3 regions of the Burkholderia pulmonis genome follow, and region 2 is predicted to be linked to each of the others. Evidence: riboswitches for the same ligand, from Rfam matches in the RefSeq annotation. Region 2 holds a riboswitch; each other region holds the start of a gene.
What was found. A riboswitch is a leader RNA that binds a small molecule or an ion and turns the genes downstream of it on or off. The one in region 2 is predicted to bind cobalamin.
Positions count from the first base shown of each region.

Region 1: it holds a riboswitch for cobalamin, as region 2 does, so the genes downstream of both, cobG (precorrin-3B synthase) here and AC5LXK_RS23485 (TonB-dependent receptor domain-containing protein) in region 2, are expected to answer to the same signal.
Region 3: it holds a riboswitch for cobalamin, as region 2 does, so the genes downstream of both, cobA (uroporphyrinogen-III C-methyltransferase) here and AC5LXK_RS23485 (TonB-dependent receptor domain-containing protein) in region 2, are expected to answer to the same signal.

Region 1 covers NZ_OZ480186.1:1,886,109-1,895,907, reverse strand. The annotation lists gene AC5LXK_RS08780 (glutathione S-transferase N-terminal domain-containing protein) at 53-757, shown strand; gene AC5LXK_RS08775 (MarR family winged helix-turn-helix transcriptional regulator) at 877-1,392, opposite strand; gene AC5LXK_RS08770 (MFS transporter) at 1,522-2,700, shown strand; gene cobM (precorrin-4 C(11)-methyltransferase) at 2,731-3,459, opposite strand; gene AC5LXK_RS08760 (cobalt-precorrin-6A reductase) at 3,503-4,234, opposite strand; gene AC5LXK_RS08755 (cobalt-precorrin-5B (C(1))-methyltransferase) at 4,231-5,319, opposite strand; gene cbiE (precorrin-6y C5,15-methyltransferase (decarboxylating) subunit CbiE) at 5,319-6,581, opposite strand; gene AC5LXK_RS08745 (hypothetical protein) at 6,705-7,004, opposite strand; cobalamin riboswitch at 7,148-7,338, shown strand; gene cobG (precorrin-3B synthase) at 7,446-8,798, shown strand; gene AC5LXK_RS08735 (precorrin-8X methylmutase) at 8,791-9,417, shown strand; gene AC5LXK_RS08730 (precorrin-2 C(20)-methyltransferase) at 9,414-9,799, shown strand, end outside.
Region 2 covers NZ_OZ480187.1:1,493,909-1,503,707, forward strand. The annotation lists gene AC5LXK_RS23455 (collagen-like triple helix repeat-containing protein) at 330-1,682, shown strand; gene AC5LXK_RS23460 (Lrp/AsnC family transcriptional regulator) at 1,782-2,243, opposite strand; gene AC5LXK_RS23465 (LysE family translocator) at 2,359-2,991, shown strand; gene AC5LXK_RS23470 (DUF6331 family protein) at 2,988-3,407, opposite strand; gene AC5LXK_RS23475 (alpha/beta hydrolase) at 3,415-4,410, opposite strand; gene AC5LXK_RS23480 (TetR/AcrR family transcriptional regulator) at 4,433-5,005, opposite strand; gene AC5LXK_RS23485 (TonB-dependent receptor domain-containing protein) at 5,135-7,063, opposite strand; cobalamin riboswitch at 7,395-7,587, opposite strand; gene AC5LXK_RS23490 (AraC family transcriptional regulator) at 7,677-8,735, opposite strand; gene AC5LXK_RS23495 (hypothetical protein) at 8,902-9,246, shown strand; gene AC5LXK_RS23500 (Dabb family protein) at 9,236-9,799, shown strand, end outside.
Region 3 covers NZ_OZ480186.1:1,861,584-1,871,382, reverse strand. The annotation lists gene AC5LXK_RS08655 (vWA domain-containing protein) at 25-633, opposite strand; gene AC5LXK_RS08650 (magnesium chelatase ATPase subunit I) at 702-1,778, opposite strand; gene cobN (cobaltochelatase subunit CobN) at 1,775-5,569, opposite strand; gene cobW (cobalamin biosynthesis protein CobW) at 5,576-6,664, opposite strand; cobalamin riboswitch at 6,993-7,257, opposite strand; cobalamin riboswitch at 7,371-7,608, shown strand; gene cobA (uroporphyrinogen-III C-methyltransferase) at 7,779-8,528, shown strand; gene AC5LXK_RS08630 (cobalamin biosynthesis protein) at 8,525-8,902, shown strand; gene cobO (cob(I)yrinic acid a,c-diamide adenosyltransferase) at 8,937-9,539, shown strand; gene AC5LXK_RS08620 (cobyrinic acid a,c-diamide synthase CobB) at 9,542-9,799, shown strand, end outside.

The DNA of each region.
Region 1 (9,799 bases), on a different replicon from region 2:
GCGCGGCGGCACGGGCGGAGCGCGGACCATTCACTTCGACGAGCGAACCTTCATGCCCGATCTGTCCGCCTTTCCGATCACGCAAAAGTGGCCGGCCCAGCATCCCGACCGTCTCCAGCTCTACTCGCTGCCGACGCCGAACGGCGTCAAGGTGTCGATCATGCTCGAGGAAACCGGCCTGCCGTACGAGCCGCACCTCGTGCGCTTCGACACGAACGACCAGCTGTCGCCCGAATTCCTGTCGCTGAACCCGAACAACAAGATCCCGGCGATCATCGACCCCAACGGCCCCGATGGCCAACCGCTGCCGCTGTTCGAATCGGGCGCGATCCTGATCTATCTCGCGGACAAGACGGGCCAGCTGATCCCGAAGGATCTCGCGGGCCGCTACGAGACGATCCAGTGGGTGATGTTCCAGATGGGCGGGATCGGGCCGATGTTCGGCCAGCTCGGCTTCTTCCACAAGTTCGCCGGCCGCGACTACGAGGACAAGCGTCCGCGCGACCGCTACGTCGCCGAATCGAAGCGCCTGCTCGGCGTGCTCGACGCGCATCTCGCGAACCGTCAGTGGGTGATGGGCGATACCTACACGATCGCCGATATCGCGATCTTCCCGTGGGTGCGCAACCTGATCGGTTTCTACGAAGCGGGCGATCTCGTCGACTTCAGCGAATTCCGCAACGTGGCGCGCGTGCTTGACGCATTCGTCGCGCGCCCGGCCGTCGCACGCGGGCTCAACATTCCGGCACGCGGCTGAGCGACCGGCGGCAGCGCGGGCACGCCGTATGCGGCCCGCGGCCTGCCCCAAGCCCGCCGCATTGCGCGGCGGGCATTTTTTTGCCCGCGCGAAACATGCGTATCGCGCGTCCGGCGCGGCTACTTTCCGTCCGGCCCCTCCGGCGCACCGCCGTCCAGCCCCGCCAGCAGCTTGCCCAGCAGTTGCGACAACTGCGCCTGTTCCGCCTCCGACAGCGCGGCCAGCAGCGCGCGCTGGTTGTCGATGTGCGCGACGACCGCGTCGTCGATCAGCGCGCGGCCAGGTTCCGTCAGCGCGACGAGCGTGCCGCGCCCGTCCGCCGGGTTCGGCCGGCGCTCGACCCAGCCGGCCTTCTGCAGCCGGTCGATGCGCGCGGTCATCCCGCCCGACGACATCATCAGCGCGTCGTACAGCGCGGTCGGCGTCAGCGCGAACGGCGCACCGCCGCGCCGCAGCGTCGCGAGCACGTCGAATTCGCCCGGCTGCATCCCGTAGCGAGCGAACAGCGGATTGAGACGGTCGCGCGCGATCACGAGCGCGGCTTCCTGCAACCGCCCCATCACCACCATCGACGATGCGTCGAGATCCGGACGCTCGGCGCGCCATTGCGCGAGCGCGTGCGCTGCTCGATCCATTAACCCTCCTCGGCTCACCAGTTATCTTGACGTCGAGATAAATCAGCATTTATCTTGATGTCGAGATACTTTACCTGAAAACGCGTGGCGCCTCGCGGGCAGCCGCGCACCGATATCGAGGGCCTTGCGATGAATCGCTTCACTTCCCCCGGATGGCGGCTGGCCGCCATCGTGCTCGTCGGGCTGAACCTGCGGCCGGCGCTCGCCGCGGTCGGTCCGCTGCTCGACATGATCCAGCGCGCGACCGGCATCGACGACGGTGCGGCCAGCCTGCTGACGACGATTCCGATCCTGCTGATGGGGCTCGGCGCGCTGAGTGCGCGGCGCCTGCAGCGCATCACCGGGATCGCGGGCGGTGTGTGGCTCGGCGTCGCGCTGATCGGGCTGGCCTGCCTGTCGCGCATCGGCGCGCAGCACGCGTGGCTGTTGCTTGCGAGCGCCTGCTGCGCGGGCATCGGAATCGCGATGGTGCAGGCGCTGCTGCCCGGTTTCGTGAAGGCCCATTTCGCGACGCACATCGGCGGCGCGATGGGCGTCTATTCGACGTCGATCATGGGCGGCGCGGTGCTCGCGAGCGTCGTCGCGCCGTTCGCCGCAGCGCGCTGGGGCTGGCTCGCCGCGCTTGCGGGCTGGGCGCTGCCGGCCGCGGTGGCCGCACTGGTCTGGCCGCTGGCGAGCCGCGGCGGCGACGCGCGTGCCGCCGGGCCGGCGTCGTCGTCGCATGCACAGCCGTCGCGCTCGCCGCGCGCGTGGCGGCTCGCGCTGTTCTTCGGGGTCGCGACGGGCGCATACACGTTGGTGCTCGCCTGGCTGCCGCCGTACTACATGCGGCTCGGCTGGTCGCCGACGGCAGCCGGCAGCCTGCTCGGCGGCGTGACGCTCGCGGAGGTCGTCGCGGGGCTGACGATCTCCGCGACGATCGATCGCCTGCCCGATCGCCGGCCCGCGCTGCATGCGGCGATCGCGTCGCTGTTCGTCGGGTTGCTGGTGATGCTGGCCGCGCCCGAAGCGCTTGCGTTGCCGGCCGCGCTGCTGCTCGGCGCGGGGATCGGCGCGCTGTTTCCGCTGTCGTTGATCGTCACGGTCGACCATGCGGCGACGCCGGCCGATGCCGCATCGCTGACGGGGTTCGTGCAGGGGATCGGCTATTTGATCGCCGGCCTGTTCCCGTTCGCGGCCGGGCTCGTGCGCCAGCATCTCGCGGACCTGACACCCGCATGGATCGCGATGGCGTGCCTGTGTGTCGTGCTGTTCGCGCTGGCGGCGGGGTTTGCGCCGATGCGGGCGCGGCAAGCGGCTCGGGCCTGACCGGCCCGTGTGCCGGTGACGCCGGCGGGATCAGCCCGCGCTCGCGTACAGCGTCGAATCCGCGAACCCTTCGGCATCGAGCACGCGCCCGATCAGGATCAACGCGGTGCGCTCGATCTGCGTGCCCTGCACCTTGTCGACGATGTCGGCGAGCGTGCCGGTCACGCGCTCCTCGTCGGGCCAGCTCGCGCGATAGACCACCGCGACCGGGCAATCGGCACCGTAATGCGGCAGCACTTCGTCGACGATGCGCGCGAGATGGCGCACGCCGAGATGGACCGCGAGCGTCGCGCGGTGCGCGGCGAGCGAGCCGAGCGCTTCGCCTTCCGGCATCGTCGTCTTGCCTGCGAAGCGCGTGAGGATCACCGTCTGTGCGACGCCGGGCAGCGTCAGCTCGACGCCGAGCGTCGCCGCGCAGGCAGCCGCGGCCGTCACGCCCGGCACGATTTCATACGGAATCCCGAGTGCCTTCAAGCGGCGGATCTGCTCGCCGATCGCACCGTACAGCGACGGGTCGCCCGAATGCACGCGCGCGACGTCCTGCCCTTTCGCGTGCGCTGCCGCGAGCAGCGCGACGATCGCATCGAGGTCGAGCTCGGCCGTGTTGACGACCTGTTCCGCGCCATGGCCGTCGAGCACGGCGGCCGGCACCAGCGAGCCCGCATACAGGATCACCGGGCACGTGCGCACGAGGCGCTGGCCCTTCACCGTGATCAGCTCCGGGTCGCCGGGGCCCGCGCCGATGAAATACACCGTCATCGAAAATTCTCCGTCAATTCGTTGGATGAGCCGTGGCGCCGGGTCATGCGTGCGCGGCCGGATCGAGTGCGTCGAGCAGGGCCGCGACCGAGTCGAATGCGCGGTCGGCATCGGGCAGCGACGGCCGGCGCAGCATCACGACCGGCAGCCTGCGTTCGCGCGCGACGTCGAGCTTGGCCTCGGTGGCCGCCCCGCCGCTGTTCTTGCTGACGACGACGTCGATGCCCGCCAGCGCGAACAGCGCGCGTTCGCCGTCGGGCGTGAACGGGCCGCGTGCGGCGACGATCTGCGCACGCGCGTTGCCGGGATGCGCGTCGAGGCAGCGCACGAGCCAGAACTGGTGCGACGGGATCGCATCGAGATGCGCGAGCGGTTCGCGGCCGAGCGTGAACAGTGGCCGCCTGAACGGCGCGAGTGCGGCCTCGATGCCGGCCCAGTCGTCGACCATCCGCCAGTCGTCGCCCGGTTGCGGCGCCCAGGGTGCGCGACGCAGCGCCCATAGCGGCACGCCCGCCTCGCGCGTGGCGGCCGCCGCGTTCGCGCTGATCTGCGCGGCATACGGATGCGTCGCGTCGATCACGAGGCCGATGCCGGCGCTGCGCAGATAGGCGGCCAGCCCGGCGGCACCGCCGAACCCGCCGACGCGCACGTCGCAGTGCAGGTCGTCGGGAGTCTTGCCGAGCCCGGCCAGGCTATAGATGTGATGCGGGCCGAGCGCGCGCGCGATCTTCAGCGCGTCGCCGGTGCCGCCGAGCAGCAGGATGCGCGCGCTCATCGTGCCTCCCCGACGATCCGGCCCTGCCGGTCGATCGCGAACATCTCGACGGCGACCGACGGCGGCACGACGTCACGCGCCACCCGCAGCGCATGCGCGCAGACGAGATTGCCGAGCGGCACGCCGTCGGCCTGCGCGAGCTTCAGCGCTTCCTGGCTCGTGTTCGCGGCGCGCATCGCGGCCTGCAGCGCATCGCTCGCACCGGCTTCGGCCGCCCACTGCGCGAGCAGCGGCAGGTCGATGCTCGAATGGCGGCTGTGCAGGTCGAGGTGGCCGGCCGCGAGCTTGCTCAGCTTGCCGAAGCCGCCGCACATCGACAGCCGCGCGACCGGCGCGCGCCGCAGGTGCTTGAGCACCGCGCCCGCGAAATCGCCCATTTCGATCAGCGCCATGTCGGGCAGGTGGTAGTGCGCGCGCATGGCGTCCTCGCTTGCGTTGCCCGTGCAGGCGGCGATATGCACGATGCCGTTGGCGCGCGCGACGTCGATGCCCTGATGAATCGACGCGATATAGGCCGAACACGAGAACGGCCGCACGATGCCGGTCGTGCCGAGGATCGACAGCCCGCCGACGATACCGAGGCGCGGATTCATCGTCTTCAGCGCGAGCGCTTCGCCGCCTTCGACGCCGATCGTCACGTCGAAGCCGCCCGTGTAGCCATGCTCGGCCGCGAGCGCTTCCAGGTGCGTGGTCATCATCCGGCGCGGCACCGGGTTGATCGCCGGTTCGCCGACCGGCAGCGTCAGCCCCGCGCGCGTGACCGTGCCGACGCCCGGCCCCGCATGAAAGCGCACGCCTGGCGCCGCCGCGAGCGCGACGCGCGCAAAGATCAGCGCGCCGTGCGTGACGTCCGGATCGTCGCCGGCATCCTTGAGCGTGCCGGCTTCCGCGCCGTCGGCCGTGATGCGGCAGAACTCGAGCCGCATCATCACGCGCTGCCCCTTCGGCAGCACGATCTCGACTGCATCGTCCGCGTGGCCCTCGAGCAGCAACCGTGCCGCCGCGAGCGACGTCGCGGTCGCGCAGCTGCCGGTCGTATAGCCGAAGCGTAGCGGCGCGGGCTGTTCGGGGGTTTCGTCGCGCATCACGCGTCCGTCGGGTTCGCCGGGTTCGACTCGCCGGCCGTTTCGGCCGGGCCGGCCGCGTCGGGCTTGCGCACCTCGTACAGCGTGACCGGCAGCGGCTGGCGCCACGTGTCGAAGCGCCCGAGCGGCTCCGCATGCGCGAGCGATACGCGCGTGAGTGTGCCGCCATGCCTGTCGCGCCACGCGGCGAGCGCCATTTCGCCTTGCAGCGTGACCGCGTTCGCGACGAGCCGGCCGCCGGGCTTCAGCGACGCCCAGCACGTGTCGAGCACACCGGATGCCGTCGCCCCGCCGCCGATGAAGATCGCGTCCGGTGCGGCGAGCCCTGCGAGCGCATCGGGCGCACGGCCGGCCACCAGTTGCAGGCCCGGTACGCCGAGCGCATCGCGGTTGTGTTCGATGAAGCGCTGCCGTTCCGCATGCGCTTCGATCGCGATCGCCTGGCAGGACGGATGCGCCCGCATCCATTCGATGCCGATCGAGCCGCTGCCGGCGCCGACGTCCCACAGCAGCTCGCCGGGTGCGGGCGCGAGGCGCCCGAGCGTCATCGCGCGCAAGTCGCGCTTCGTGAGCTGCCCGTCGTGGCGGTACGCATCGTCGGGCAGGCCGGGCGTGAGCGCGCGGCGCGGTGCGTCGGGGCCGGCCCGGCAGTCGAGCGCGACGAGATTGAGCGCGGCGGTTTCGTCGACGTGCCAGTCCTGTGCGAGGCCGTCGATGCGCCGCTCGAGCGGGCCGCCCAGATGTTCGAACACGCTGATGCGCGTCGGCCCGAAGCCGCGGGCAGCGAGTTCGGCCGCGACGGCGGCCGGCGTGCGGCCGTCGGCGCTCAGCACGAACAGGCGCCGGCCCGGCAACAGGTGGCGTGCGAGCGTCGCGAGCGGACGCCCGACGAGCGACACCGCGCCGACATCCTGCAGCGCCCAGCCGAGGCGCGCGGCCGCAAGCGACAGCGACGACGGTGCGGGCAGCACGCGCCATTCGTCGGGGGACAACTGGCGCGCGAGCGTCGCGCCGACGCCGAACAGCATCGGGTCGCCGCTGGCGAGCACGCACACGGGCGAGCCGCGGCGCGCGAGCACGCCCGCGAGGTCGAACGGCGACGGCCATGCGTCGCGCGCGGCACGCAGCCGTGCGGGCAGCATGTCGAGATGCCGTTTCGCGCCGACCACGAGCGTCGCGTCGAGCAGCGCGCGCCGCGCGCTGCGTCCGAGCCCCGCGTAACCGTCGTCGCCGATACCCACTACCGTCAGCCACGCCGTCATGCACCCTTCCCCATCGTTCGATTCCCTGCCATGTGTTGCGATGCGCGGGCGTCGTGCCGCCGCGCGCTGATACGTTGAATGCCGTCGACACTGCCTGTCCGGACGCGGACGGCCGCAGCGATGTCAGCCGCGCGGCATGCCGCCGAGAGCGTTCAGCAAGGTCAGATACATGCCGGCAATCGATGCGACCAGCAGCCAGCCGAGCAGCAGCCACACGAGCGGCCGCATGCCGCCCCGCCTGAACAGCCAGGTTCCGCCTGCCACGATCGGCACGCCGAGGCCGGCAAGCCCGACATTCTTGGGCCACTCCGCAGACGACGCAAACGGAATCAGCACGCTGGACAGCAGCATCCATGCGGGGATGGCCAGCAAGGCCAGTGCAATCCCCATGCCGAACAGCTCCGTCCTGCCGAGTTTCATCATCGAGGTTGCCGGCCTGTCGCCGATCGAATGCCGAGCCGCCAATCGTACCATTCGCGCGGCCGTGCGCAGGCCGCCACAGCCATGCTGCGACACGGTTGCAGCGCAAATCGCCGATGCCGGCCCGGGGCCGAAATCGGGTATCCTACGGCCGTTCGTTCGCCGGTGCCCTTCGGGGCCGAAGAGGGAACACAGGGCGCGCCGCGCGCCGCTGTGGCTGCCCCCGCAACTGTAGACAGCGAGCCGAGCTCCCCCTCATGCCACTGGTTTCACCGGGAAGGCCGGGAGCCGGTGCCGACCTGTCAGCCAGGAGACCTGCCGGCCTGAAAGTGCGTGCGTGCCAGTCGGCGTCGGGCGGGGTGTACCGATGCGTTGGCCGCTGCGCGACACTGTCCCGGTATCCCGTTGAGTTCCGCCCCCGATTCGATTCCTGCCTCGCCCGTCGTGCGCCCGTCGGCCTGCCCGGGGCTCGTGCGCGTGGTCGCGGCTGCCGACGGCGGGCTGTGCCGGATCAAGCTGCCGGGCGGCAGGCTCGACGCGCGGCAGGCACGCGCGATCGCCGCGGCCGCGCATGCGTGCGGCTCCGGCGCGATCGACGCGACCAATCGCGCGAATCTCCAGCTGCGCGGCATTCGCGACGGCGCGACCGACGCGCTGACGCAGGCGTTGCTCGACGCGGGGCTCGGCCCGCATGTCGACGCCACCACCGACGTGGCCGCGCTTGCCGCGAGCGACGACGTCCGCAATCTCATGCTCAGCCCGCTCGCCGGGCACGATCCCGCCGCCCTCGTCGACAGCCGCGCGCTGGCCGCGCCGCTGCTCGACATGCTGGCGCGCGAGCCGCGCCGCGGCGAGCTGTCGCCGAAATTCTCGATCCAGCTCGACGGCGGTGAAGCGCTCGCGGCGCTCGATCATCCGCACGACATCTGGCTGGCCGCGCGGCGTCGCGACGACGGCGTCGTACGCATCGCGGCCGGGCTGGCCGGTTGCCCGCCGGTCTCGCACGGCGATCGGCCGGCTTCCGTCGACGTGTCGCCCGAAGCGTGTGTCGCGCTGGTCCGCGCATTGCTGCTCGCGTTCCTCGATCTCGCGCCGGCCGATGTCACGCGGATGCGCGCGTTGCTGGCGACGTGCGACGAGCGCACGTTGCTCGACCGCGCGCAGCACTACCTGCCCTTTCCTCTCACGGCCGATCCCGCGCTCGCCGGCTGGCGACGCGTGCGCACCGACCCGGCACTGCGTTTCGGCGCGCGGGCGTCGCTCGATGCGGCGCGCTGCAGCGTCGGCGCGCAATTCGTGCTCGGGCGGCTCGACGCTATGCAACTGGAACGGCTTGCCGCGCTGGCCGACACCGACGGCGACGGCACGCTGTCGATGACGCCGTGGCAAGGCGTGTTTCTCCACGGCGTGCTGCATGCGCGCGTACCGGCGACGCTCGACGCACTCGCGTCACTCGGCCTCGTCTGCACGTCGTCGGACCCGCTCGCGATGCTCGTCGCGTGCGCCGGCAGCACCGGCTGCGCGAAAGCGCGCGCCGATACGAAGCACGACGCGCTTATGCTCGCCAAGCGCATCGGCCAGCCGGTCGATGTGCACCTGACCGGGTGCGAACGCCATTGCGCGCTGCCACACCCCGCGACGCACACGCTCGTCGCGGTGGCGCCCGCGCATTACGACCTTTACCGGCGCGACGCGGCCGCGGGCCTCGGCGCCCCGCTCGCGCGCCATCTGACGATTGACCAGGCCGCGGCCCGTTTGACGGGTGCACGGCACAGCCAGGACACCACCGATGCTTGACTACATTCGCGACGGGCAGGAAATCTACCGCCAGTCGTTCGCGACGATCCGCGCCGAGGCCGACCTGTCGCAGGTTCCGCCCGACCTCGAGAAACTCGCGGTGCGCGTGATCCATGCGTGCGGGATGATCGACGTCGTGTACGACCTGCGCTTCTCGGCCGGCGCCGGCACGGCGGGCCGCACGGCACTCGCGGCCGGCGCACCGATCCTGTGCGATGCGCGGATGGTCGCCGAAGGCATCACGCGCGCGCGGCTGCCTGCGGCCAACCGCGTGATCTGCACGCTCGGCGAGCCCGAAGTGCCCGATCTCGCACGACACCTCGGCAACACGCGTTCGGCCGCCGCGCTCGAACTGTGGCGTCCGCATCTCGCGGGCAGCGTCGTCGTGATCGGCAATGCGCCGACCGCGCTGTTCCACCTGCTCGACATGATCGACGCCGGCGCGCCGCGTCCCGCCCTGATCCTCGGTTTCCCGGTCGGCTTCATCGGCGCGGCCGAATCGAAGGCGATGCTCGACGCCGACAGCCGCGGCGTGCCGTACGTCGCGCTGCTCGGCCGGCGCGGCGGCAGCGCGATGGCTGCCGCCGCGGTCAACGCGCTGGCGACGGAGGTCGAATGACGACCGCGCGCGGACGGTTGTTCGGGGTCGGCGTCGGTCCCGGCGATCCGGAACTGATGACGATCAAGGCGCTGCGCGTGCTGCAGGCGGCGCCTGTCGTCGCGTATTTCGTCGCGAAGGGCAAGAAAGGCAACGCGTACGGCATCGTCGAAGCGCATCTGCTCGACACGCAGACGCAGTTGCCGCTCGTCTATCCGGTCACGACCGAGGCATTGCCGCCGCCGCTTTGCTACGAGACCGTGATCGCCGATTTCTACGACACGGCCGCCGAGATCGTTGCCGCGCACCTCGATGCCGGCCGCGACGTCGCGGTGATCTGCGAAGGCGACCCGTTCTTCTACGGCTCGTACATGTACCTGCACGACCGCCTTGCGCCGCGCTA
Region 2 (9,799 bases):
CTGTCTGGTCCGGGGGGCGGGGCGCCGGTGGTGCCGATGGCGGGGTTGTCGGGGAGGTATCGACGATAGCACCGTTGGGTGCGCTCGAAGGAGGGCGACGACGTGCCCGGCTATTTGCCGCGCGATGCTACGTAACGCCGGATTCGTGTTACGCGTGAATTACAGGAACGTAAGGTGTGCGTGCACCGATCGAGCGGGCGACGGTGCCGGGCGTCGCTCGCAGGGACGGCGCGAGCCGGTGCGATGGCCGGATCGTCAGCGGTCCTGATGGCGATGGCACGGTAGATGCTTGTTGGAATGATCGAGCTAAAAAACGGACGGGGACTTCCATGCACAATCATTTCATCAACGCGAATGTCGCGCTCGCGGCCATCGCTGCGGCGTGCGCGCTGGCGGCATGCGGCGGCGGCGACATGACGGCGCCGACGCTGCCGGGTAACAACATCGGGACGAGCACGAGCGGGACCAGTGGCACGAGCGGTAGCAGTGGCACGAGCAGCAGTGGCACGAGCGGTAGCAGTGGCACAAGCAGCAGTGGCACAAGCAGCAGCGGCACGAGCAGCAGCGGCACGAGCAGCAGCGGCACAAGCAGCAGCGGCACGAGCAGCAGCGGCACAAGCAGCAGTGGCACGAGCAGCAGCGGCACAAGCAGCAGTGGCACGAGCAGCAGCGGCACAAGCAGCAGCGGCACGAGCAGCAGTGGCACAAGCAGCAGCGGCACGAGCAGCAGCGGCACGAGCAGCAGTGGCACGAGCAGCAGCGGCACGAGCAGCAGCGGCACAAGCAGCAGCGGCACGAGCAGCAGCGGTTCGAGCAGCGGCACGCCGGGTACGAACGGCATCATCAGTTCCGTCGGTGGCGTCGTCATGGCGGCGGGCACGACGATCACCGGCGTGACGCCCCCCGTCGGCAAGGACGTGACGGCCGGGCTCGGCAACACGGTCATCGGCGCCGGCACGATGATTCGCGATACCTCCAACGCGGTGAGCAACGGTATCGGCCAGATCGGCTTTGCGACGAACCCGGTCGGCACGACGGTATCGGGCCTCGGCACGATCGTCAGTTCGACCAGCAACCCGGTCAACGGCCTCAGCGAAACGGTGAAGGCGCTCGGCTCCGGCCCGCTGTCGCCGCTCGCGCCGATCACGGCCCCGGTCGGCGGCCTGCTCGACACGGTGGCCGGCGGCCTGAATTCGGGCGGCGCGATGCTCGGCTCGGCCCTGTCGTCGGGTCCGGTCCAGCAGGCGACGCAGGCGATCAGCACGGCGATCACGCCGCTCGTGACGACGGCCGGCCAGCTCACGCAACAGGTCGGCACCGCAACGGGCCTTGGGCAGCCGGTCGCGGGCCTGCTCGGACAGGTTGGCGGGGCGATCACGTCGGCCGGATGGAAAGTGACGTCCGCCTCGCCGCAGCCGCTCGTCGGCGCGGTCGGCACGCTCGTCCGTGCGGTCGGCAACACGGTGACCAATGCGGGCGGCCTCGTGAATCCGGGCGGCGCGAACGGCGCGGTGCCGATCGCCGGCCTGGTGACGAGCGTGGTCGGCGGCATTCCGGCGACCGTGCACGACGGCTCCGCGACCGGTACGGGCGGCGGCTCGCCGCTGGGCAGTCTCGCGAATCCGCTCGCGCCGGTGACGTCGCTGGTGGGCGGCCTGCTCGGTGGTGCGGTCGGCAAATAGCCGATCGATACCGATCGTACACAGGCAACGGGCCGAACGGCCGGTGACGGAGGATCGACACCGGCCGTCGCCGTCAGACGGCGATGAAATCCCGGCGCGCTACCGGCGCGGGTCGTCGAGCTTCGACGGCGGCCGCGCCAGCCCGCGCGCCGGCAGCGGCGTCGACATCACGATCGACGTGCGTGTTTCGCCATACAGGTTGATGCGTTCGATCAGCTGTTCGAGATGGATCATGCTGACGGCGACGAACCGCATCACGTACGAATCCGCGCCCGTCACGTGATGGCATTCGACGACTTCGGGGATCGTCTCCAGCAGCTTGAGGAACTTCGCTTTCGCAGGTTGCGGCACCGTGATGCCGATCAGCGCGCTCACCGGATAGCCGGCCGCGGCCGGATTGATCCGCGCCGTATAGCCTTCGACGACGCCGGCCGCTTCGAGGCGCTTCACGCGCTCCGTCACCGCCGGCACCGACAGGTGAACCTGGCGCGCGAGCTCCGTATAGCTGACGCGGCCGTTGGCCTGCAGCAGCGACACTACCTTCCAGTCCAGATCGTCCATCGCGGCGGGAGTTTTTAAGGTGGAGTCACCATTTTTCCTTAAAAACCGCATTCAGCGGTGACGGGACTTTCCCTACGATGCCTGTTCAACCCGTGGATGTCTCGAGGAGCAGGCGATGCTGTTCATCAAGTCCGTCGTGATGGGGCTGTCGATCGCGGTGCCGGTCGGCCCGATCGGCATGCTGTGCATTCAGCGCAGCCTGAGCCGCGGCTTTCGGGCGGGGTTCGCGACGGGCATCGGCGCCGCGTGCGCCGATGCGATCTACGGGCTGCTCGGTGCGCTCGGCATCGCGGGTATCGTCACCGCATTCCCGATGCTGACCGTCGGCCTCAAAATCGGCGGCGGCGCGTTCCTGGTGTGGCTCGCGTGGACCATTGCACGTCAGGCGCCGGCCGCGTCGGCGGTGCAACGCGACTTGCCGCGCACGACCGTGCTGCGCGATTTCCTGACGACGTTCGGGCTCACGCTGTCGAACCCGATGACGATCGTGTCGTTCGTCGGGATCTTCGCGGCGCTCGGCCCGCTGTCGGGTGCGCGGGACGGGGCGATGTGGCCGGCCGTGGCGTGGATGGTCGCCGGCGTGTTCATCGGTTCGGCTACGTGGTGGCTGTGTCTGAGCAGCGCGACCGCCGCGCTGCGCACGAAACTGTCGCTCGCGTTCATGCACGGGCTGTCGCGCGTGTCGGCGGCTGTCGTCGCGATATTCGGCGCGATCCAGCTGGTCGCGGGCGTGCGCGGGCTGATCTAGCCGCGTGGTGCGGCGCGTGTCGACCGGATCGTGTCGACCGTCGTCCGGAGATGGATGAGCAGCTCGACCATCACCGTTTTTCGAAAGTACTGGTTCAGTCGCGTGCTGACGACGATATCGGACGGCAATGCCTCGATCGCACGCCGGACCGACAGCAGATCGTCGGTGAGCCGTGTCAGCGCATCGGGATGCCGTGTGTCGAGCGCCACGGCGATTTCGTCCGGCCAGAGGCCGAACGCGTCGATGCCGCAGCATCCGGCGACGCAGCGGGTCTCCAGCACGTCGATCAACGGCATGACGGCTGCCAGATGCGGGTCGACATCGGCCGCACGCGCCAGGTCGCCGGTTAACGTGCCACATGCGATCCAGCGATCCTGACCGATGCCGATATCGTTCTCGTGCGCGTTTCCGTTCATCGCCGGCTCAGTTCAATGCCGGCAGATGCGCATGCACGAAGCGCGCGATTTCCTGGCTCAGCTCGATATCCTCCGGGGCCCCCATGAACCCGCCATGCGGCATTCCTTCGAACACGTGCAGCTCGGTCGGCACCTGCGCGCGCCGCAACGCGCGATGCAGGCGGACGGCGTTCGACAGGAACAGGTCGCGCGTGCCGCTCTGGATGAACGTCGGCGGGAAGCCGGCGGTGAAATCGCCGAACAGCGGCGACAGGTAAGGATGCGCGAGATCGGCGCCGTTCGCGTACAGCAGGTTGTTCTGCATCAGCGGCGCGGGCAGCACGACATCGACGAGCCGGTTGGTCTCGAAACTGTCGCCGGATTCCGTCAGGTCGGCTTCCGGCGACAGCAGCACGAGCGCGGCCGGCAGCGGCAGGCCTTCGTCGCGGGCGCGCAGCACCATCGCGGCGGCGAGGTTGCCGCCGGCCGAGCGGCCGCCGATGACGACGTTTTCCGGCGCGTGACGCGCCAGCACGTACGCATAGGCGGCGATGCAATCGTCGAGCGCGGCCGGATACGGGTGTTCGGGCGGCATCCGGTAGTCGATGCCGTAGCAGCGGACGCCGAGCCGGTCGGCCTGCATCTGCGCGCCGGCGCGGCATGCGGCGCCGCCGCCGACGACCAGCGCGCCGCCGTGCAGGTCGATGTACGCGGATTCGCCGGAAACCGCTGCTTCGGGCGTGGCGACATGCACGTCGGCATGGCCCACGCGGATCGTCTCGACGCGCGAGCGCAGATGGCCGGCGAGCTGCTCGACCGCGGCCGCGTAATGCGCATCGGCAGCGGCCTTCACGCGCATCCACGCGTCGACGTCGTCGGGGGCCGGCATCACGTGCAATGCGTTCAGCGGCACGCCGTCGGCGCCGGTCAGGCGCTGCAGCGCGGCTCGCGCCTCGTCGCTGATCGAGGTCGGGAAGGGCACGACACGGCTCGGCAGGGCGACGCCGTCGGGTTGGTCTTTCATCGCTTGAATTCCGTTCGGCGCGTCATGCAGGCGACGGCCAGTGGCGCAGCATCACGTCGAGCGCATCGAGGCTGCGCGCCCACGACGCGTCGGAATCCGGCGCGCTGTGCGAGAAGCCGCCGGCGCCTTCGAGCGTCACGTAGCCCATGAAGAAGCCGCCGAGCAGGCGGATCGCGTGTGCCTGTTCGGCGTCGGGCAGGTCGTAGCCGCGCAGCACGGCGGCGGTCATCCTGACGAGCTGCCCGCCCGCGCTCCCGGCGGCGCGCTCGGCGCTCACCGGATGGCGCGCGGCCGCAAAGCGGCCGGGGTGCACGCGCGCATAGTCGCGATACACGTTCGCGAGCGCGGCGAGCGCGTCCTTGCCGGTGCGGCCGGCCAGCGCGTCGGCGGCGCGATCGGCCAGCTCCTGCAGCGCGAACAGCGCGATCCGGCTTTTGAGATCGTCGAAATTCGGGATATGGGAGTACAGGCTGGCCAGCCTGACGCCGAAGTGCCGCGCGAGCGCGGCGCCGGTGAGCTGCTCGAAGCCGGTTTCATCGGCGAGCTGCGCGCCGGCTTCGACAAGCCTGTCCACGGTAATGCCGGCACGTGCCATGACGGATGCTATGCGGGTTAGTCAAAAAACTAATTCTATTAGTTTTTGCCGCGATGTCAATTTCCCGCACGTGCCGGCCAGGTCGGCCGGTGTCGGCGCCCGCGACGCAGGCGCCGGTGTTCCGGATCGTCAGAACGTGTAGCTGACCTTGCCGAACGCGGTGCGACCGAGCGTGTTGTAGCCGTACGCGGTCATGTACTGGCGATCGAACAGGTTCGACAGCGTGGCCGATACCGTCAGGTGCGAATTGATCCGGTATGACGCGCGCAGGTTCACGGTCAGGTACGACGGCAGGTACGTCGTGTTGGCCGGATCGTCGAACGTCGTGCCGCCGTAGTTCAGCGACGCGCCCGTGCTCAGCGCGTGCAGGTGCAGCTCGTCCCACGTGTGGTCGACGTTCAGGCTGACCGTCTGGCGCGGCCGGCGGTTGAGCCAGCTGTCGTTGGTCTCGTCCTGCGGATCGAGGAGGCCGATCGCGACGCTGACCGGCGTGTACTGGCCGATCGTCCCCTTGTACGACAGGTCGACGCCGCGAATATGCGCACGGCCGATGTTCATCGGCGAGAACGTTGCCGGGTTGTACGCGATCAGGTTGGAGACGCGCGTGTCGTAGATCGCGGCCGTGAACGTGCCGTACGACGTGTTCGCATCGAGCGCGGCCTCGACCGTGTTGCTGCGTTCCGGGCTGAGGTTCGGGTTGCCGTAGCCGGGGTAGTACAGGTCGTTGAAGGTCGGCAACCGGAACGCATTGCCGTACGACACGCGCGCCGTGTAGACCGGCGTGATCGCCCACGACAGCGCCGCGTTGCCGGTATTCACCGACTGTCCGGCGATGATTTCGTGACGGCCCGCGAGGAACATCGTCACGCTGCCGAGCGTGGCCGACTGATGCAGCGAGAACGCGGAATCGTTGCGCGTCGGCACGCCGCTCGGAATGTCGACCGGCAGGAAGGCCTGTTCGCGCGTGAAGTCGTACGCGAGCTTCGTTTCGCCGGACAGCGGCAGGCCGAACAGGTGGAACCCGTGTTCCTGGTGCGTCAGCGACGTCGACGTCGTGATGCGCTGCGAGTTGATCTGGTCGGTCGGGATGGTCGGATTGCTCGCATACAGGAACGCCCGATCGTTCGCATAACCGAACGACTGGTCGAACTGCGTATCCGGCGTGATGTCGAGATGGAACGCGATGCCGGTCGTCAACTGGTGATCGAGTTGACGATCCGCGCCGCCGAGGTTGTCGTAGGACAGGTCGGAGCGGTGATACAGCGCGAACGTCGAGACCGACCAGTTGTCGCGTGCGTAGCCGAGGCGCGCATCGAGATCCTGCGCGTGATACGGATTGCGGCCGTCTTCATGGCCGTACGCGTACGGTCGCGTCGCATCGATGCCGGCCGTGTTGTACGAGTGCAGGCCGAGCGAGTAGGTGAGGCCGCCGAGCGCCGCTAGCGGGCCGGTCGACGGCACGGTGCCCGACGTGCGCAGTTGCGTGTCGAACGTCTTGTTCGAGCCGCCGCCGAACGACACGGTGGTCTGGTTCGGCTGGCTGGAGGCGCGGCGCGTGAAGAGCTGCACGACGCCGCCCATCGCATTCGCGCCGAACGATGCGGCGGCTGGCCCGGAGATCACTTCGACGCGTTCGAACGCCTCGGTCGGCAGGTCGGCCCACGGCGCGATGCCGGTGGTCGACGAGCCGATCCGGATGCCGTCGATGAACACGGCGACCTGGCTGGCCGACGAGCCGCGAATGCTGACCGACGCGGACGTGCCGGGGCCGCCGTTCTGCGAGATGGTCACGCCGGGCAGCGTCGCGAGCGCCTGCGTGATGCTCGGGTCGCTCGGCGACAGCCGGTCGAGGTCGGTTCGGGTGAGGACCTGGGTCGTCGCATAGCGACCGTCGAACGATTCGGGCAGCCGACGCGTGTCGGTCACGGTGATCGTCGGCAGGTCGGCGCCGTCGGTTGCCTGCGACGGCGGTGCAGGCGCGGCGTCGCCGGCGGCGTGGGCGAGGGGCGCGAAAAGTGCGGTCGCGGCGGACGTGGCAAGGAGGTGTCGAATCTTCATGAGGCTGTCGTTGTTATCGGTCTGCGCGTGCGGCAATCGTGAGCAGGCAGTGCCGGTATCGTCATCGGTGGTCTATCGTGCGGCCGGGCCCGGCGGGCAGTCGCCGCGGGCGTCGCTGCGGCGCATGCCGGCAGACGCGATCGGTTCGGCGTGGCATGGGCGCGCGGGCGGGCCGTGCATGCCGGCGGCGTGCCGGCGCAACTCTTCCGGTGCGGAAGCGGATTCGGTAACGATGAACATCGGGCGGATCCTGAGGTCGGGCCGTCCATGCAACGGGCGACCGCCAACGGCGGTGCCGGGCGCATCGGGACACCCCGCCCGGTGCGGCTGCTTGGACCTCGGGTCGATGGCAGGTCTCCTGGCTCGCGGGTCGCCATCCGTGCGGGCCTTCCCGGTTTCCCAGTGGCATGCAGTGGCACGGATTCGCCGCTCACAGTTGCGGGGGCAGCCGCAGATTCGAGGCGTTGCCTCTCCTGCGTTCCCTTTTGATCCCGTCTCCGGGAACCATCAGCGCGCAAGGGTAATGGCGTGCGCTCGGGCGCGTCAATCGCCCGGTTGCGCGAGGATGCGAAAAAACGTCATTGGCGGGCAATCGCTTTCGAAATTCTGTCTTTTATGCGCCCGGGCCGCATTTCACGTCTGACGAAACCGGCTGGCCGGATGTCGCGCCAGTGCGCCGGAACCGGCTCGGCGCGATGCCCGTCCAGCGCACGAACGCGCGCCGGAATGCCTCTTCGCCGCCGAAGCCGAGATACGCGGCCACGCGTGTAATCGGCCAGTCCGTCTCGTGCAGGCAGTGTCGCGCCGAGTCGGCCAGGCACTGCTCGCGCAGCACGTGATAGCCGCTGCCTTCCGCCGCCAGCCGCCGCCGCAGCGTCGCCTCGCTGACGCCGAGCCACGCGGCCAGCTCCGCGAGTGCCGGCAGCGCCTGTTCGCGCGCAAGCGCCGCATCGAGAAAGCCGCGCACCTGCTGCGCCCAGGACACGACGGCCGGCGCCGCATCGATCAGACGAAACGGGAAATCGACGAGGAATGCGTCGAGTTCGCCCGGCTGGCGGATCACGCGGCAATCGAGCAGCGCCGCATCGAACGCGAAGCCGTAGGTCGAGCGGCCGACGTCGACCGGTGCGTTGAACAACCCGAGCAGCGGCATCGCGTCGTCACGGCGTGGATGGCCGAGCCACACGTCGGTCGGCCGCAGCGGCTGCCCGATCAGCCAGCCGAACAGCTGCAGATAGCAGAACAGCCCGGTCAGGTCGACGAGGCACGCAGCCGGGCTGCGCGTGCGGCGCAGCGAATCCATCCGGAACGTCGCGCGTCCTTCGCGCACCGCGAGCGACAGCCCGCCGGCGCGCGGCGTCAGCATCTCGCAGAAGTCGCGCGCGCAGCGGATCGCGTCGGCGAGCGTCGCGCAGCTCAGCAGGCAGCGGCACATCAGGTCGACTTCCTGCTTGCGCATCGGCGGATGGCCGTTGCCGCGCGCGACCTGCGCCTCGAGCCGCTCGATCGCGTCGCGGTACAGCGCGACGAAGCCGCCCGGCGCCGTCTCCGCTTGCGGTGGTTGTGCCGCGCGCTCGGCCGGCGGCGCGCCGCTGCGCGTGAGTTCGCTCAGCAGGCGTGCGCCGAGACCCGGCAGCACGCGTCCGCTCGCCGGCAATACACGCTGTTTCATGAGTCTCCCGATCTGATCGCTGCGACAGGGGCCGGTGAGCGGGCCGGTAGGGGTTCGTGAGCCGCGTCCACGCAAGAATGCTATCCACGCCGGCCGCCTTCGGCCTCGCCGGAACGGCGTAGGCCGGCCACCCATCCCGACCCGAACGACCACGGACGACACGCGAATGATCCAGATCGTAGACGAAATCACGCTCGCGCCCGAGCGCATTCCCGACGTGCTCGCGCTGCTGCGCGACCGCTACCTGCCGGGCCATGCGGCGCGCGGATTGACGGCGGCCGGCCGCCGGGTGTCGCCGCCCGTCGCGGTGCCGGGGCAGCCCAGCACGCTGTGGCTGACGTGGCAGGTCGACGATGCGCATGCCTATTACCGGATGCGCGCGTTGACCGACGGCGACGTGGTTGCGTTCTGGATGGCGGTCGACGGGCTCTGCGACGCGCGCCGCCGCCATGTGATGGCGGACGCCGATGCGCCGCTGCCCGCACTGACGGAGGTCGACCATGCGGCATGACACGGCCCAGGTATTCGCGTCGGCGGATCGCGACGCAGAGGCGGTCGAGCACGCATTGCGCGAGGCGGCGCAGGCGCTGCCGGGCGCGAAACGCGTGACGCTCGCGCGCAATCTGGAAGGCTGCTGGGGCGCGGGCGACTACACGCTCGACGTGCTGCGCGATGAACGGTCGCGCGATTCCCCAGTCGATTTCGCCGGTTTGGCGCATCTGCCGGGCATCGCCCGCATCGACGGTGCCGCATGCCGTGCGATCGGCGGCGGCCTGCGCGAGCCCGCGTTGCGCGACGGCATCTGGCGCACGCTGATGTTGCGCGTCCGTCCGCAGGCAAGCGCGGCACAGGTCGCCTCGCTCGAGCACGAACTGCTGCGCATGCCCGCGTTCATGCCGGGCATCCGCAACTGGCGCCTGAACCGGATCGACACGCCCGGCGCATGGACGCACGTGTGGCAACAGGAATTCGCGCAGGTCGGCGATCTGCTCGGCGAATACCTGCTGCATCCGTATCACTGGGGCTGGGTCGATCGCCGGTTCGACGCCGAGAGCCCCGACTGG
Region 3 (9,799 bases), on a different replicon from region 2:
TCATAGCGCACCGCCGGCCGGCCATCAGCCGGCGAGATCCGTGCGAAGCGCGTCGGCCATCAGCCACTGCGCTCCCCAGGCGGCGGCGAGCCGCGCGCCCTGCCCAATCCGCACGGCCGCATCGTCGAAATCGACGAACACGACGTGATCGGCTGCCGGGGGCCTGGCCGGCGTCTCGCGCGTGCGTCCGTCGGACAGCACCCACAGCCAGCGCTGCTTGCCGGGCTCGCGCCGCGCATCGCGTGCGAGCAATTGCCCGGCCGCCGCGATGCCGTCCGCGAGCGGCGTGCCGCCGCCACCGTCGACCGGTTCGAGCCAGCGTGCATTCCACCAGCGCGGCACGGCGGGGCCGAAGCGTCGCGCGGCGCCCTGGCCGCCGAAGCAGATCAGCGCGGTCTCGACGCGCTCGCGGGCGGCCTGATCGAAATACGCGACGATCAGCCCCTTCGCGAGCGCGAGCCGCTCGTGCGCCAGCATCGACGCCGAACAATCGAGCACGAAGCAATGCAGCGTACGCGGCGTGCCGGCCCGTTTCCGGAAGCGCAGATGATCGCGATGCAGCAGGCCGCCGCGTTTCGCGGCGAGCGTCGCCGGCCACGCGATGGACGTGCCGTCACGTACCGTGCCCGGCACGTGCGCGGTTGCGCCTGACTGCCATCGAGGACCGCGAACGGCGTTCGCGGCGGCGCCGGCTCGATGGCTCAGCGTTTTTTTAGCGGCAGCGGCACGACGCTTTTCACATCGCGCAGCCCGGCAGGCTCGGGCGGCAGGTAACCCCAGTCGCCCTGCGATGTCGACGCATCGTTTTCAGTGTCGTCCGGCGGGTTATCGGGACGTCGGCGTGCATCCGGCGGTGAACGATCGCCGCGTTCGTCAGGGTGTTGCGTCGATCCGTGCGATGGCGGCATCCCCGCATGGCGCCGGTGTCGCAACACCGCTTCGGCCACCCGTTCGACATGCGATACCGTCACCGCCCCGGCCTGTTCCAGCGCGGCCAGCGCCCGCGCGGCACGCAGCATCACGAGATCGGCCCGCAGCCCGTCGACGGCCGCGTCGATGCACAGCGTGCTGACGCGCGCATGAACCGCATCATCGAAATCCAGCATCCCCAGCCGCGCACGCGCCGCATGAATCCGGTCGCCGAGTTCACGCCGGGCAGACGCATGACGTGCGCGGAATGCGTCCGGATCGAGATCGAACGCGAGGCGCGCCTTCACGATCCGCTCGCGTTGCGCGGCGTCGAAACAGTTCTCGAGTTCAACCATCAGCCCGAAGCGGTCGAGCAACTGCGGGCGCAGCTCGCCCTCCTCGGGATTCATCGTGCCGATCAGCACGAAACGTGCGTCGTGTGCGTGCGACACGCCATCGCGCTCGACGATGTTCACGCCGCTCGCGGCGACGTCGAGCAGCGTATCGACGAGCCCGTCGGCGAGCAGGTTCACTTCGTCGACGTACAGCACACCGAGATGCGCGCGGGCAAGCAGGCCCGGCCGGAAGCGCACGCCGTTTTCGGCGAGCGCATGTGCGAGATCGAGCGTACCCGTCACCTGTTCGTCGCTCGCCGACAAAGGCAGCGTGACGAACTGCCCTTCGGGCAGCAGCTCCGCGAGACCGCGCGCGGCGGTCGATTTCGCCGTGCCGCGCGGCCCGCTGACGAGCACGCCGCCGAGCGACGGGTCGATTGCGGCGAGCAACAGCGCCTGCTGCAGCGCGTCCTGTGCGACGAGCGCCGCGAACGGAAAAACCGCGCGTGCGCGGTGCATCGTCGGATCGGTCATCGCCGTCCCCCTTCCTGGAGTTGTTCGCTCGCGAGCCAGACCGCCTCGATCCGCTCGCGATAGTCGCCCGGCTGCTGCCACAGGCCGCGCTGCATCGCCTCGACGAAGCGTTCGCAGATACCGTGCAGCGCCTTCGGGTTGTGCCGTTCGAGGAACGCGCGGGTGGCGTCGTCGAACAGGTACGCGTCGACGACGAGCGCGTACTGGTGGTCGGACAGCACGCGCGCGGTCGCGTCATAGCCGTACAGGTAGTCGACGGTGGCCGCCATCTCGGCCGCGCCCTTGTAGCCGTGGCGCTTCACGCCGTCGAGCCATTTCGGGTTGACGACGCGCGAGCGGATCACGCGCGCGATTTCCTCGCGCAGCGTGCGCATCTTCGGCGCGACCGGGTTCGCATGGTCGCCGTGGTAGATGCTCGGCTGCTGTCCGGACAGGTGCCGCACGGCCGTCGTCATCCCGCCCTGGAACTGGTAGTAGTCGTTCGAATCGAGGATGTCGTGCTCGCGGCTGTCCTGGTTCTGCACGACGACGTCGATTGTCGCCAGCCGCTCGCCGAATACATCGGCTGCCGCGTCGCCCGCACTGTTCTGCGCATACGCATGGCCGCCCCACTGGCGGTACGCGTCGGCAAGATCGGCGTCGGTCTGCCAGCGGCGCTGGTCGATCAGGTCCTGCAGGCCCGCGCCGTAGCTGCCCGGCCGCGCGCCGAACACGCGCCAGCCGGCGCGGCGCCGCGCTTCGTCGGGCGCCATGCCCTGCGCGATCCATTTCGCGCGTTCGTGCTCGATGCGCGCGCGGACCGGGTTCAGTTCCTCGGGCTCGTCGAGCGCGGCGACGGCCTGCACGGCTGCGTCGAACAGGTGCATCAGGTTCGGGAACGCGTCGCGGAAGAAGCCCGACACACGCAGCGTCACGTCGATGCGCGGCCGGTCGAAGATCTCGATCGGCAGGATCTCGAAGTCGGTCACGCGGTGGCTGCCGTGCGCCCATTTCGGCCGCACGCCGAGCAGCGCAAACGCCTGCGCGATGTCGTCGCCGCCGGTGCGCATCGTCGCCGTGCCCCATACCGACAGGCCGATCGCGCGCGGATAGTCGCCGTGATCCTGCAGATGACGCTCGATCAGTTGCTGCGCGGATTTCAGGCCGAGCGACCACGCGGCCTGGGTCGGCACCGCGCGCGTGTCGACCGAGTAGAAATTGCGGCCGGTCGGCAGGACGTCGGGACGGCCGCGCGACGGCGAGCCGCTCGGCCCCGGCGGCACGAAACGGCCGTCGAGCCCGCGCAGCAGCTGGCGCATTTCCTCGCCGCCACACGCGTCGAGCGCGGGCAGCAGCGTTTCGCGGACACGTTCGATTACCGCGAGCGTATTCGACCATTCGCCGGGCGGCGTCACGTCGACTCCGTTGTTGCACAGCCCGTCCAGCCATTGCTGCGCGAGCCGTTCGAGCCGCTCGCGCGTATCGCCCGCATGGCGCCAGGGCGATGCGTCGAGCGCCTGCAGGATCGCCGGTCGCGGGCCGGTCCACGGCGCGGCCCAGTCGGCCGCGAGCGGATCGAAGTCGTCGCCGAGCGCGAGATCGCGCGCCAGCGCGCCGATCAGCCCGGCCCGCGCGCCCTTGCCGTCGCCGACCGGAAAGCGTGCGAGCGCGAGCAGCGTATCGCGGCGCTGGCGATCGGCCGGCGACAGGCCGAACACGTGCAGCCCGTCTCGGATCTGCGCTTCCTTCAGTTCGCACAGCCACGCGTCGACGCGCGTGAGCAGCGCGTCCTCATCGCCGCTATCGCGCGGCGGCGACACGCTCAGTTCGTCATGCAGGCGATGCTCGGCGATCGTCGCGAGGATCGTCTTGCGCAGCAGCTTCGCGCGCCGCGCATCGACCATCAGCGCTTCGTAGTATTCGTCGACCTGCCGTTCGAGATCCTGCAGCGGGCCGTAGTTTTCCGCGCGCGTGAGCGGCGGCATCAGGTGATCGACGATCACGGCCTGCGCGCGACGCTTCGCCTGGCTGCCTTCGCCCGGATCGTTGACGATGAACGGATACAGGTGCGGCAGCGGGCCGAGCGTCAGGTCTGGCCAGCATGCGTCGGACAGCGCGACGCTCTTGCCCGGCAGCCATTCGAGATTGCCGTGCTTGCCGAGATGGATGACCGCGTCGATGCGGTACGCATCGCGCAGCCAGAAATAGAACGCGAGATACGCATGCGGCGGCACGAGATCCGCATCGTGGTAGCTCGCGTAGTCGTTTTCGCCGCGCGAGCGCGACGGCTGGATGCCGACGAACACGTTGCCCGCGCGCCAGCCGGCGATCGTGAAGCGCCCTTGCCGCAGCGTCGGATCGGCTTCGGGCGGGCCCCAGCGTTCGTTCAATGCGTCGCGCACGGCTGCCGGCAATCGCGCGAAACGCGCGACGTAGTCGGCCAGCGGGAAGCTCTGGAACGCGGGGCGCAACGCGTGCACGGCCGCGTCGTTGGTCACGCCTTCGATGAGCCGCGCGATCAGCGCATCGCCGTCGGGCGGCAGGTCGGCCAGCGCGTAGCCCGCATCGCGCAGCGCCGCGAGCACGCGCAGCGCGGATGCCGGCGTGTCGAGCCCCACGCCGTTGCCGATCCGCCCTTCGCTTTGCGGATAGTTCGCGAGAATCAGCGCGACGCGCTTGTCGGCGTTGTCGAGCGTGCGCAGCCGGCACCAGCCGCGTGCGAGGGCCGCGACGAACGCGATCCGCTCGGCGTCCGGCTGGTAGCGCACGACGTCGACCTCTGTATGCGGGCAGCGATACGCGAGCCCCTTGAAGCTCACCGCACGCGTGACGATGCGGCCGTCGACTTCCGGCAGCGCGATGTGCATCGCGATGTCGCGTGCATGCAGGCCCTGATTGTCGGCCACCCACGCGTCGCGATTGCCGCCGGACAGGATCACCTGCAGCACCGGCGCATCGCCGGCGAGCACGTCGTGTTCGGGGCTGTCGATCGAGCCGGCCGCGAATGCGGTCGTGTTCAGCACGAGTGCCACGCCATGGGTATCGCAGAGCTGCGTGATGACCTCGCGGCTCACCGCGTCCTTCAGCGACGTCACCGCGATCGGCAGCGGATTCAGCCCCTGCTCGACCAGCGCGTCGGCCAGCGCGTCGAACACGGCCGTGTTCGCGGCCTGCCAGTGCGCGCGATAGAACAGGATCGCGACGACGGGCGCGCCGGGCGTCCAGCGCGGCCGCCAGTCGTCGACGCTCGCGCGGTCGCGCGCCGGGTGATACAGCGCGGCGGCCGGCAGCGGGCGCGGCAACTCGGGTTCGTCGCCGAACCCGAGCGTATTCCATGCGATGCTGCGCAGCAGCGCGTCGGCGTTGTGCACGCCGCCTTCGCGCAGGTAGCGCCACCACAGCCGGCACAGGTCCGGCGTGACCGTGCTCTTCGCGACGAGGTTCGGGTCTTCCTGCAGGTCGCCCGAGAACATCGCGAGCTGCTGCCCGCGTTTCGACGCGAGCGACACGGCCTGCTCGATCCCGTACGGCCAGTAGGCTTCGCCGCCGAGGTGATCGATCACGACCGTCTTCGCGTGGCGCAGCACGTCGTCGACGTAGAAATCGACCGACGCCGGCTGGCGCAGGAACGTGACGTTCGCGAGCCGCACGCTCGGGAATCCGGCCGGCAGATGCGGCACGACGCTCGCGAGCAGCGACAGCGTCGTGTCGGCCGAACTCAGGATCACGATGTCGGCCGGCTGCTGGTCGATCCGGACGACGCCCTGCGTATCGTCGACGAAGCCGCCCGGCGTGGTGCGCAGCAGATGCATCGCGCGTTACGCCTGTTGCGGCTCGGCCGCGCACGCGGCGTCGAACGCGCGTTGCAGCGCGGCCGCGTCGAGATCCTCGCCGATCAGCACGAAGCGGCTCGCACGCGTTTCGCCGTCCTGCCAGCGCCGGTCGAAATAGCTGTCGAAGCGGCGGCCGACACCCTGGATCACGAGCCGCATCGGCGCGCCGGGCAGCGCGGCGAAGCCTTTCGCGCGATAGATCGTGTGCGTCTCGACGACGCGCTGCAGCGCGGCGATCGTCGCTTCGCGCGTGCTGGCATCGCCCGACACGACCACCGAGTCGAAATCGTCGTGATGGTGGTCGTGATCGCCGTCATCGGCCGAGCCGTGATGGTCGTGACGCAGGTGGATCGTGTCTTCCGATGCCGATTCGAGGCCGAGCAGCATCGCGAGGTCGAGCTCGCCGCGCGTCGCGCGCACGATCTTCACCTGCGGCGGGATCTCGTCGCGGATCGCGGTTTCGATCTGCGCAAACTCCGCGTCGCCGACGAGATCGGCCTTGTTCACGATCACCAGATCGGCGGACGACAACTGATCGGCGAACAGCTCGTGCAGCGGCGATTCGTGGTCGAGGTTCGGATCGGCGCGGCGCTGCGCGTCGACGGCCTGCGGGTTTTCCGCGAACTGGCCGCTCGCGGCGGCCGGCCCGTCGACGACGGTCACGACCGCGTCGACCGTGAAGCTGTTGCGGATCGTCGGCCAGTTGAACGCCTGCACGAGCGGCTTCGGCAGCGCGAGGCCCGACGTCTCGATCAGCACGTGGTCGATGTCCGCGCGGCGCTCGACGAGCGCTTCCATCACCGGATAGAACTCCTCCTGCACGGTGCAGCACAGGCAGCCGTTCGCGAGTTCGTACAACTGGCCCGATGCTTCGCCCTGCGCGCCGTCGGCGTCCTCGCAGCCGATGCCGCAGCCCTTGAGGATTTCGCCATCGATGCCGAGTTCGCCGAATTCGTTGACGATCACCGCGATGCGGCGGCCTTCGGCGTGCTGCAGGATGTGGCGCATCAGCGTCGTCTTGCCGCTGCCGAGAAAGCCCGTGACGATCGTGACGGGAAGCTTGCGTAGGGTCATGGTAGGTCCGGTGTCGAAGAGGGAATCAGGACGGGATCGTCGCGTCGGTGGCGGCGTGGCAATGCATCGGGTGACGCGCAGGAAGATCGCCACGCAATCCGGACGGACAGCCGCACGACGGGCGGAACAACGGATCGGACATGGTGCTTCCTTGCGAACGGTCGACATCATGAATGCCAACACGGCTGCCGCCGGCCCTGCCCGCACCGCCTGCCGTTCGCCGGGCCGGCCCGGCGCATGCGCGCGGGGGCAGATCGGCGGAGGAAGCGTCGAACACCGGGCGTCGGGCCTGCTGCGGCCGTGGACGATGCGCCGCCTCCCCGCGGCGCTGAACCCCAACGTTTAGGCCGGTATCCGGGCTGACGAACACGCCGCTTCGCCTTCCCGGATGCGCGCGGCATCCAGTGGCGGTCGTCCGCATGCGTGCGGCATGCGGCGAAGCGGCGCTGCATCGCACTGTGCGCGATGCGTTCGCTTACCGTTGCGGGGGCAGCACAGGTTGGCTCGACTGCGGCGCAGGCAGGCTCCCTGTTTCCCGTTTAACTGCGCGCGCCGGAGCGGCGCGCGCGAGCACCAAAACGCGTGCGAGTGTAGGCGGCGGTGCGGGGAGCGTCAAGGCGGAACGGGCCGTCGGGCCGCATTCTGCACCGCTGCCGGGCCACGCCGGAGGCCGTGCGCGGCGGTTCGCACGGGCAAACCGCTGTGCTATCGTATGTGCCGCGTTCGGTGCTCGCATGCGCATTCCGTGCATGCAGTTAAACGGGAAACAGGAGGCGGACGACCGCCCGGCCTGTGCTGTCCCCGCAACGGTACGCCGCCCGCGCAACGCGCTTCCCCGCGCCTGCGCCCAGGTCGCCCGCGATGCCACTGCCCGTCAGCCGGGCGGGAAGGCTGCGGCCTGGCAAGCGGCCAGCCCGGATACCGGCCGACGCAAGGGGCGAGCCCGACGCTCGCCGAACGCCCGATCCGCGGGGGACGGATGGGGTGCGCATTCCGCCCGCGTTCGCGCGGGCTTCGCCCGATCCGTCATGTACTGCCTGCCCGCCGGCCGCCGCTGTGCCGCCCGCCTTCCCCTTTCCACTGTTTCGACGCGGTGCGAACCGTGCCGCGCGCAATGAGCCGCGCGTGGCTCATCGGCGCCGGCCCCGGCGACGCCGACCTGCTGACGCTCAGGGCCGTGCGTGCGATCGGCGCGGCGGACGTGCTGCTCGTCGACGATCTCGTGAACCCCGACGTGCTGCACCATGCGCGCGCCGACGCGCAGATCGAGCACGTCGGCAAGCGCGGCGGCCACGCGTCGACGCCGCAGGAGGCGATCGTCGCCGCGATGTTCGCGCACTTGCGTGCGGGCCGCAGCGTCGCACGGCTCAAGGGCGGCGATCCGTTCGTGTTCGGCCGCGGCGGCGAGGAACTGGCCGCACTCGGCGCAGCAGGTTTTCCGGTCGAGATCGTAAACGGCATCACCGCGGGCATCGCCGCGCCGGCCGCGCTCGGCATCCCGGTCACGCAGCGCGGCGACGCGCAGGGCGTGATCTTCGTCACGGGCCACGGCGCCGGTGTCGACGAGCCCGACTGGCGCGCACTCGCGGCGACGCGCATGACGATCGTGATCTACATGGGCATCCGCCGGCTCGATACGATCGTCGCCGCACTGCGTGATGGCGGCCTGCCGGGCGATACGCCGTGCGCGGCGATCGAGAATGCGACGCGTCCCGAACAGCGGCACGTGCTTGCGACGCTCGATACCGTCGTCGAACGCGTCGGTGCGACCGGCATCGGTTCGCCGGCGATCGTCGTGATCGGCCGCGTCGCGGCGCTCGCCGACGATCCGGCCGTGCGTGCCGCGCTCGGCGGCCGCGCATGATGCGCGTCGCGCTCGGTGTCGGCTTCCGCGCAGGCGTCACGGCTGCGCAACTCGATGCCGCGATCCGCGCGGCGCTGCAGTGCTACCCGGCTGCCGAACCGGCGCTCGTCGCCACGCTCGCCGACAAGGCATCCGCCCGGGCACTGCGCACGCTGTGCGCGCGACGCGGCTGGCCGCTCGTTGCGTTCGACGCGGCACAGCTCGCGAGCCGCCCGGATCTGGCCGCGAGCGGCCCGTCGGACGCGGCGCTTTCCCGCTTCGGCGTCGCGGGCGTGGCCGAGCCCTGTGCGCAGCTCGCTGCGCCGCACGGCCGGCTGCTGGGCCCCAAATCCATCCGGGACGGCGTGACGGTCGCGCTCGCCGGCCCGCTCTGAACCCTTTGTTTCGCTTTCGACAGGACGATTTCCGATGAAGACCGATGCCGAATCCCATCAACGGATGACCGAACGCCGCCGCGCCGGCCACGAGAAGAAGCAGGCCGCCGCCACCCAGGAAAAGGGCCTGCTGATCGTCAATACCGGCAACGGCAAGGGCAAGAGCACGGCTGCGTTCGGCATGGCCGTGCGCGTGCTCGGCCACGGCATGCGGCTCGGCGTCGTGCAGTTCATCAAGGGCGCGTTGCACACGTCCGAGCGCGACTTCCTCGGCGCGGTTGCGGAATGCGATTTCGTGACGATGGGCGACGGCTATACGTGGAATACGCAGAACCGCGACGCCGACATCGCGACCGCGCGCAAGGGCTGGGACGAGGCGCGCCGGATGATCGAAAGCGGCGATTACCGGATGGTGATCCTCGACGAGCTGAATACCGTGCTGAAGTACGAATACCTGCCGCTCGACGAAGTGCTCGCGACGCTCACCGCGCGGCCGGATTCGGTGCACGTCGTCGTGACCGGGCGGCACGCGCCCGACGCACTGATCGATGCGGCCGACCTCGTCACCGAAATGCGGCTCGTCAAGCATCCGTACAAGGAGCAAGGCGTGAAGGCGCAGCGCGGCGTGGAGTTCTGAGCATGCCGGCCTGCCCCGCGCTGTTCGTCAGCGCGCCCGCGTCCGGTCAGGGCAAGACGTCGGTGACGGCCGGCCTCGCGCGGCTGCATCGCCGGCTCGGCCGGCGCGTGCGCGTGTTCAAGACCGGGCCCGATTTTCTCGATCCGATGCTGCTCGAGCGCGCGAGCGGCGCACCCGTGCATGCGCTTGACCTCGGGATGGTCGGCGAGGCCGGCTGCCGTGCGCTGCTCGCCGAAGCCGCACGCGATGCGGACCTGATC